2 regions of the Angustibacter sp. Root456 genome follow, and region 2 is predicted to be linked to the other one. Evidence: riboswitches for the same ligand, from Rfam matches in the RefSeq annotation. Region 2 holds a riboswitch; the other holds the start of a gene.
The links. A riboswitch is a leader RNA that binds a small molecule or an ion and turns the genes downstream of it on or off. The one in region 2 is predicted to bind thiamine pyrophosphate.

Region 1 (4,204 bases), on a different contig from region 2:
GCGTTCTACGGCCGCTCGCCCACCGAGCTGCTGGCCGGTGCGGACGCCCTCGGTCCGCGCACCACCGTCGTGCACGCCACCGTCGCGCCGCACATGGAGCTGCTCGGCAGCACGGGCACGTCCGTGTGCCTGTGCCCGACCACCGAACGCGACCTCGCCGACGGCATCGGGCCCGCCAAGCTCATGGCCGAGCACGGAAGCCCCCTGTGCCTCGGCAGCGACCAGAACGCCGTGGTCGACCTGCTGGAGGAGGCGCGCGCGCTGGAGATGCATGAGCGGCTGTTCTCGTTGGAACGCGGGGTGTTCACGCCCGCTCAGCTGGTCGAGGCGCTCACCGTGAACGGCCACGCCTCGCTGGGCTGGCCCGAGGCTGGCCGCATCGCAGTCGGGGCTCCGGCCGACCTGGTGGCCGTGCGGCTCGACACCGTACGCACCGCGGGAACCGCTGTGCCGCAAGCCATCTACGGTGCCACGGCGTCCGACGTCCACACGGTGGTGAACGCCGGGCGCACGGTGGTCTCCGACGGACGTCACGTGCTCGGTGACGTCGGCCGCCTGCTGGCCGAGGCCATCGCGCCGTTGTGGGAGGACTGAGATGTCGAGCGTGCTGCTCACGGGCATCAGCGAGCTGGTCACGAACGACGCCAGCCTCGGTGACGGCTCGCCGCTGGGGGTGATCGAGCAGGCCGCCGTGGTGGTCGAGGGCGCCACGGTGGCCTGGGTCGGGCCGCAGCGCCAGGCACCTGACGCCGATCAGCACCTCGACCTCGCCGGCCGCGCCGTCGTCCCGGGCTTCGTCGACTCGCACAGCCACCTCGTCTTCGCCGGTGACCGCTCGCGAGAGTTCGAGGCGCGGATGACCGGCACGCCCTACGACGGCGGCGGCATCGCCACGACCGTCGCCGCCACGCGCGCCGCTCCCGACGAGCTGCTGCTGGCTCGCGCCCGCGCGCTGCAGGCCGAGATGCGCGCCCAGGGCACGACGACCCTCGAGGTCAAGAGCGGCTACGGCCTCACGGTGGCCGACGAGGCGCGCAGCCTGCGCATCGCCCGTGAGATCACCGACGAGACGACGTTCCTCGGCGCCCACGTCGTGCCGGCGGGCGCTGACCGGCGCGCGTACATCGACCTGGTCACTGGCCCGATGCTGGCGGCCTGCGCGCCGCTCGCCCGGTGGGTCGACGTCTTCTGCGAGCCCGCGAGCCCGCACGCCTTCGACGGCGACGAGGCGCGCGTGGTGCTCACCGCCGGCATGGCGGCGGGGCTGCTGCCTCGGGTGCACGGCAACCAGCTCTCGGCGGGGCCCGGCGTCCGGCTCGCCGTCGATCTCGGTGCGGCGAGCGTCGACCACTGCACGCACCTGAGCGCGGCGGACGTCGACGCGCTCGCCGGCGCGAGCCCCGCGCCCGGGCGCGACGGCACGGTGGCGACGCTGTTGCCCGGCGTCGAGTTCTCGACCCGCTCGCCGTACCCGGATGCCCGCGCCCTCGTCGACGCGGGCGTGGTGGTGGCCCTCGCCACCGACTGCAACCCGGGCAGCTGCTACACCTCGTCGATGCCGTTCGTCATCGCGCTCGCGGTGCGCGAGATGGGGCTGTCACCGGCCGAGGCGCTGTGGGCGGCCACGGCCGGGGGTGCCCTGGCGCTGCGGCGTCCGGACGTCGGCCACCTGGGCGTGGGTGCTCGGGCCGACCTCGCGGTGCTGGAGGCGCCGACGTACCGGCACCTGGCCTACCGTCCGGGCGTCCCGCTGGCGCGCGCGCTCGACCTCTAGTCCGCTGCTCCTCGAGGGTCGCGTCCGCTTGTCGAGGGGTGCAACCCTCGACAAGCGGGGTGTCGCCCACTGAACGTGATCAACGGGGAGGGGCGCTCACTGCACCTCGGCCATGTCGGGCGGCAGGTGCCCGGTGGAGTTGCGGTAGTACTCGGCAGCCTTGCGCGTGGCCAGCATGCGCGCCACACCGATCACGGCGCCGCTGAGCACGGCCCACAGCACGGCCTCGTGCCACTCGACGTCGGGGTGCTCGGGGTTGGTGGGAGGGGCCGAGCCCGTCGCCGCCTTCCAGCCCGTGGTGAGCAGGTTGCGTGCGGCGATGCCGGCGACCACCGCGCCGCCGGTACCGAGGATCTTCCACGTCGTTGCACCCATGCCGCCAGCCTGCCCCACCGGACGCCGGGCAGCCACCCGTCGGCGCAGTCGACCGGACGGTCGACCGGACGGTCGACCGGACCGTCACACCGGTGTAGCGTGGGATCACACGACAGGGGAGCGCCACCAGGCGCTGAGAGTGCGGGCAACCGCAGACCCTCGAACCTGATCCGGTTAGCACCGGTGGAGGGAGTCGGGAATCTCGACCGCCGTGTCGGTGCGTCGAGCACGTGCCGCCACGGCGGTACCCCTCCTGCTGCAACGTAGGAGGTTCCACACCATGACGGCACCCGCTGTCACCTCACGTCCGTCGCTGGGCGAGCTCACCCGCTGGCGCACCGTCGACCTCGTCACCGCCGCGATGCTGGGTGTCGCGTTCGGTGTCGCCTACTGGGGCTGGTCGGCGGCGTACACCGTCGTGAGCCCCGCGTTCACCGCCGTCCCGGCGCTCGGGGGTCTGCTGGGCGGCCCGTGGCTGCTGGCCGGCGTCGTCGGTGGGCTCGTCGTCCGGCGTCCCGGCGCCGCCCTGCTCGCCGAGCTCGTGGCCGCCAACGTCGAGTACCTGCTCGGCAACCAGTGGGGCGTCGCGACGCTCGTGTCCGGGCTGCTGCAGGGCCTGGGCGTCGAGATCGTGCTGGCCATCTTCTTGTTCCGCCGGTTCGGCCCGGGCGTGGCTGCGCTCAGCGCCGCGCTCGCGGCAACGCTCGAGACGGCGTACGAGTACTTCACCTACGACTACGCCACGACCTTCGGCGCGGGCGGCACGGTGCTCTACCTGGTGACCTTCATGCTCTCGGGCGTGCTGCTGGCCGGACTGCTCGGCTGGCTGATCGTGCGGGCGCTGACCCGCTCGGGCGCCCTGGCGGCCTTCCCGGCCGGACGCGAGCAGGCCCGCGCCCGCGACGCAGAGCTGCAGCGGAACACCACCTCCGCGCGGTGAGCGGCGCCAGCGTCGACGTCCGCGGTCTCACGTGGCGGCCGTGGGGACGCCGCGACCGCGTGCTCGACCAGATCGATCTGCGGCTCGAGCCCGGCGAGCGCATCGTGCTCGCCGGGCCGAGCGGGGCCGGCAAGTCGACGCTGCTGCGTGCCCTGGCGGGGCGTCTGTCGGCCGACGACGGCGAGCTGGCCGGCGAGGTGCAGGTCGACGGCGTCACCGGCCTGCTGCTGCAGGACCCCAGCGCCGCCGTGGTCGCCGACCGGGTCGGACGCGACACGGCGTTCGGCCCCGAGAACCTCGCACTGTCGCGGGACGACATCTGGGCGCGCGTCGAGGACTCGTTGCGGCGCAGCGCCTTCCCCTACGCCGCCGACCGGCCGACCGCGGCGCTGTCGGGCGGTGAGGGCCAGCGGCTGGCGCTCGCCGGTGCCCTCGCGCTGCGCCCGGGCCTGCTGCTGCTCGACGAGCCGGCAGCGATGCTGGACGCCACCAACGCCGCCCGCGTGCGCGAGGCGGTGCTGGCGGTGGCCGAGCGCAGCGGCTGCACCCTCGTGGTGGTCGAGCACCGCATGGCGCCGTGGCTCGACCACGTCGACCGCCTCGTGGTGCTGGGCTCCGCCGGCGGTGTGGTGGCCGACGGCGCGCCTGCCCGGGTGCTGGCCGACGCCGCCGACCAGCTGCGCGGGGCGGGCCTGTGGGTCGACGACGTGGCCCCCGTGGTCCCGGAGGTCGTCGCCACAGCGCCCGGCGCCTGCCTGCTCAGGGCCCGCGACGTCGTCGCTCGCCCCGGCAGCGGGCGCGGGCGCGGCCCGGCGGCAGGGGTCGGCCCGTTCGACGCGAGCCTCGTCCGCGGTGTGGTCACGACCGTCACCGGACGCAGCGGCGCGGGCAAGTCGACGGCGCTCGGCGTGCTCGCCGGGCTCGCCGCACCGACCTCCGGTGAGCTGCTCGCGGACGCCGAGTGGGCCCCGCGTCGCGAGCGGCGACCGCATCGCTGGCGCTCGCGTGAGCTGGCGGCGCGAGTCGCCTGGCTGCCGCAGGCGCCCGAGCACGCGCTCGTCGCACGCACCGTGCGCGACGAGGTGCTCGCGACGTCCCGGGCGCTGGGGCGTCCG
Region 2 (4,204 bases):
GCCGCTGAGCAGGATCCCGTTGCGGTAGTGGCCGGTGGCGACGAACAGCCCGGGCACCGCCGACCAGCCGACGACCGGCGCGTTGTCGGGAGTCCCTGGGCGCAGCCCGGTCGACACCTCCGCGAGCGCCAGCTCGTCGACGATCGGCAGCACCTCGTGGGCGTCGCGCAGCAGGCCGCGCACCGCGGCGACGACCACCGTGTCGTCGAGGCCCTGGTGCTCGACGGTGGCGCCCACGACGAGCTCGCCGTCGGCGCGGGGCACGAGGTAGACCTCGCGGCCGTGCACGAGCGCCCGCACGGTGTGGGTGAGGGCCGGCGGTCCGTGACGGCCGGGCTGGGGGCGTAGCCGCAGCACGTGGCCCTTCACCGGCACCACGGGTGGCAGGGCGTGCTCGGGCACGCCGTCGACGACACTGCTGCGCGCCCCTGCGGCCAGCACCACGACGTCGGCGCGCACCTCGTCGACTCCCACGGCCACCCCGACCGCCCGCCCCGCGTCGACCTGCAGCCGTGCCGGGCCGCCAGTCAGCATCTCGGCGCCCGCCGCGCGAGCCTGGGCGCGTAGCGCGGCGCGCACGGCGCGGTTGTCGACCGACAGGTCGTCGGCGGCCAGCAGCGCGCCGCCCACCGACGCCGCGAGGAAGGGCTCGCGCTCGCGGGTGTCGCGCCGCGTGAGCTGCTCGGTGCGCAGTCCGAGACCGTCGCGGTAGGTGGTGAGACGAGCCAGCTCCGCGCGGTCGTCGGCGGTGAGCCCGACGCTGAGCGTGCCCTCGTGCCGCACCGGGACGACCTCGCTGCCGCCGAGCTCGTCGACGTACGACGGGTAGGTGGCGACCGCGTGACAGGCCAGTCGCAGCAAGGGCTCCTCGCCGAACGCGGCCTCGGTGACCGGGGCGAGCATGCCCGCCGCCACGTCGCTGGCCGCGGGGCCGCCGTCGTCGACCACCGTCACCTCGGCTCCCTGCTGGGCGAGCCGCCAGGCGCACGACAGGCCGATGACGCCGGCACCGATGACGACGACGTCCACGGCGGTAGCTCCCTTCGCCGGCATGACCCGGAGCAGGTTCGACGGTCGGTGCGGGCGCACCCTCTCAGCCCGTGCGGGCTCCCGTGCTTCGAGGCCGACCCTAGCGCCTGGTTGGATCGGCGCGTGACCCGCACCGAGACCGAACCCAGGCCGCGCACCGCTCGATCGCGTCGACTCGACGCGGCGAGGCTCTACCTGTGCACCGACGCCCGACGCGAGCGCGGCGACCTCGAGCCGTTCCTCGACGCCGTCCTCGGCGCCGGCGTCGACGTCGTGCAGCTGCGCGAGAAGCACCTGGAGGCCGCCGAGGAGCTCGACCTGCTGGCGACCTTCGCGGCGGCCTGCCGGCGCCACGGTGCGTTGCTCGCGGTCAACGACCGCGCCGACCTGGCGGTGACCGCGGGCGCCGACGTCCTGCACGTCGGGCAGCGCGACCTCACGCCGGCGCAGGCGCGCGCGGTGGTCGGGCCGGACGTGATCATCGGTCGCAGCACGCACGACCCTCAGCAGGCCGCGCAGGCCGCCGACGACCACGACGTCGACTACTTCTGCACCGGGCCGGTCTGGACCACGCCCACCAAGCCGGGGCGGGCGGCGACCGGGCTCGACCTGCCGCGAGCCGCGGCGGCCGCCGAGCCGGCGAAGCCGTGGTTCGCCATCGGCGGCATCGACGAGCGGCGGCTGCCGGAGGTGCTGGCGGCGGGCGCGCGGCGGGTCGTCGTCGTCCGCGCTGTGACGCAGGCGGTCGACCCGGCTGCGGCCGTCCGCGCGCTGCGGGCGCACCTGACCCCCTGAGGGTCGCGGTCGCGACCCTCGCTACGGTGGCTGGCAGTGACACGGGGTGCTCCGTCGCGGAGCTGAGATGAGACCCGTCGAACCTGATCTAGCTAGGACTAGCGAAGGGATCGTCACGCGATGACGCGTACTGCCACACCCACCCGACCCGTCAGCGTGCTGGCCGTTGCCGGCAGCGACCCCAGCGGGGGAGCGGGCATCCAAGCCGACCTGAAAACCGTTGCCGCGCATGGCGGTTACGGCATGAGCGCCATCACGGCACTCACCGCGCAGAACACCCAGGGCGTGCGTGCCGTGCACGTTCCCCCGGCGAGCTTCCTGCGCGAGCAGCTCGACGCGCTGTCCGACGACGTGCGCATCGACGCGGTGAAGATCGGCATGCTGGGCACCGCCGAGGTCGTCGACGTGGTGGCCGACTGGCTCGCGCGCCAGGCCCCGCGGTACGTCGTCCTCGACCCCGTGATGGTCTCGCAGTCCGGTCACCGGCTGCTGCCCGCGGACGCCGTCAGCGCGCTGCGCGACCGGCTGCTCGAGTGCGCCGACGTCGTGACGCCCAACCTGCCCGAGCTGGCCGACCTGCTCAGGTGCGCCGAGGCGACGTGCTGGCAGGACGCGCTGACCCAGGGCCGTGAGCTGGCCCGCCGCCACCAGGTGCACGTGCTGGTGAAGGGCGGCCACCTCGGTGGCCCGCTCAGCCCCGACGCCCTCGTGGACGCCGACGGCACGGTGCACGAGCTGCGCGGCCACCGGGTCGCCACGCCGCACACGCACGGCACCGGGTGCACGCTGTCGACCGCGGTGGCGACCCTGCGGCCCAGCCGCCCGAGCTGGTACGAAGCCGTGCGTGACGCCAAGGCGTGGCTGGCCGGCGCGATCGAGGCCGGTGCGGGACTCGAGATCGGGCAGGGCGCCGGGCCGGTCGACCACCTGCACGACACCGTGCCGTCGTCCGGGCGGTCCTTCACGACGCAGGCGTGGGACGCCACCGCCGCGGTGCGCGCCGCGATCGACGACCTGCCGTTCGTGCAGGCGCTGGCCGACGGCACGCTGCCCGAGCCGGTGTTCGCCGAGTACCTGCGCCAGGACGGGCTCTACCTGCAGCAGTACGCCCGGGCCCTGGCGACGCTGGCCGCGCTCGCCCCGGACGCTGACCAGCAGCTGTGGTGGGCGCAGTCGGCCCAGCAGGCCCTCGCCGTCGAGCGCCAGCTGCACGAGTCCTGGGTCGACGTGCCGGACGCCGACCCGGCCCTCGACGTGCCGGCGGCCTCGGCCGCCTGCACCGCCTACACCTCCTACCTGCTCGCCGTGGCCCAGCGCGGCGACTACGCCGAGCTGCTCGCCGCCGTCCTGCCGTGCTTCTGGGTGTACGCCGACGTGGGGGAGCGGCTGCTCGAGCGCACGCGCGACCAGCCCGACCACCCCTACCGGCGCTGGATCGACCAGTACGGCGACACCGCCTTCGCCGCTCGCACGATCGAGGCGCGCGAGATGGCCGACCGGGCGGCGGCGTGCTCGGGCCCGGCCACCCGCGCGCGTATGCTGGAGGCGTTCGGGACGGCCACGCGCTACGAGTGGATGTTCTGGGACGCCCCCTGGCAGGGGGTGCACTGGCCGGTTTGACCCGGCCCCGCGCCCCTGCGGTACCCTGATGAGTCGGTGCGCTCCGCGCGCGCCTCCCTGTGCTCGCCTCTCGTGCGGCTTCGCCGCTGGTGGCGCGCGCCTGGGCCCTTAACGAACGTCGAGAGAAGTGAGCTTCACGTGTACGCGATCGTCCGCGCTGGCGGCCGTCAGGAGAAGGTGTCCGTCGGCGACGTCCTGGTCATCGACAAGGTCGAGGGCAAGGCGGGTGACACCCTCGAGCTGGCGCCCCTGCTGCTCGTCGACGGCGACACCGTGACCAGCGACGCCGCGAAGCTCGCCAAGGTCAAGGTCACCGCCGAGCTCGTCTCCCCGGAGAAGGGCCCCAAGATCACGATCATGAAGTTCAAGAACAAGACCGGTTACCGCAAGCGTCAGGGTCACCGTCAGCACCTCACCCGCGTCAAGGTCACCGGCATCGAGGCCTGAGCCTCCGCTCCGGCTCACTCCCAGGCCCTCCGTCCCCACAAGGCAGGCACTCTCATGGCACACAAGAAGGGCGCGTCGTCCACGCGCAACGGTCGCGACTCCAACGCCCAGCGCCTCGGCGTGAAGCGCTACGGCGGCCAGGTCGTCGGCGCGGGCGAGATCATCGTGCGTCAGCGCGGCACCCACTTCCACCCCGGTGTCGGTGTGGGCCGCGGCGGCGACGACACGCTGTTCGCACTGGTCGAGGGTGCGGTCACCTTCGGCACGAAGCGCGGTCGCAAGACCGTCAGCATCGTCCCGCAGGCCTGAGCGG

Region 1: linked by a shared signal. The riboswitch ahead of ASD06_RS17645 (ECF transporter S component) and the one ahead of thiD (bifunctional hydroxymethylpyrimidine kinase/phosphomethylpyrimidine kinase) in region 2 are both predicted to bind thiamine pyrophosphate.

Annotation. Positions count from the first base shown of each region.
Region 1 covers NZ_LMER01000020.1:627,007-631,210, forward strand. The annotation lists gene ASD06_RS17630 (formimidoylglutamate deiminase) at 1-594, shown strand, start outside; gene hutI (imidazolonepropionase) at 596-1,774, shown strand; gene ASD06_RS17640 (DUF4235 domain-containing protein) at 1,871-2,149, opposite strand; TPP riboswitch at 2,254-2,358, shown strand; gene ASD06_RS17645 (ECF transporter S component) at 2,430-3,089, shown strand; gene ASD06_RS17650 (ABC transporter ATP-binding protein) at 3,086-4,204, shown strand, end outside.
Region 2 covers NZ_LMER01000003.1:41,870-46,073, forward strand. The annotation lists gene thiO (glycine oxidase ThiO) at 1-1,029, opposite strand, end outside; TPP riboswitch at 1,022-1,124, opposite strand; gene thiE (thiamine phosphate synthase) at 1,153-1,824, shown strand; TPP riboswitch at 1,857-1,952, shown strand; gene thiD (bifunctional hydroxymethylpyrimidine kinase/phosphomethylpyrimidine kinase) at 1,945-3,444, shown strand; gene rplU (50S ribosomal protein L21) at 3,583-3,891, shown strand; gene rpmA (50S ribosomal protein L27) at 3,946-4,200, shown strand.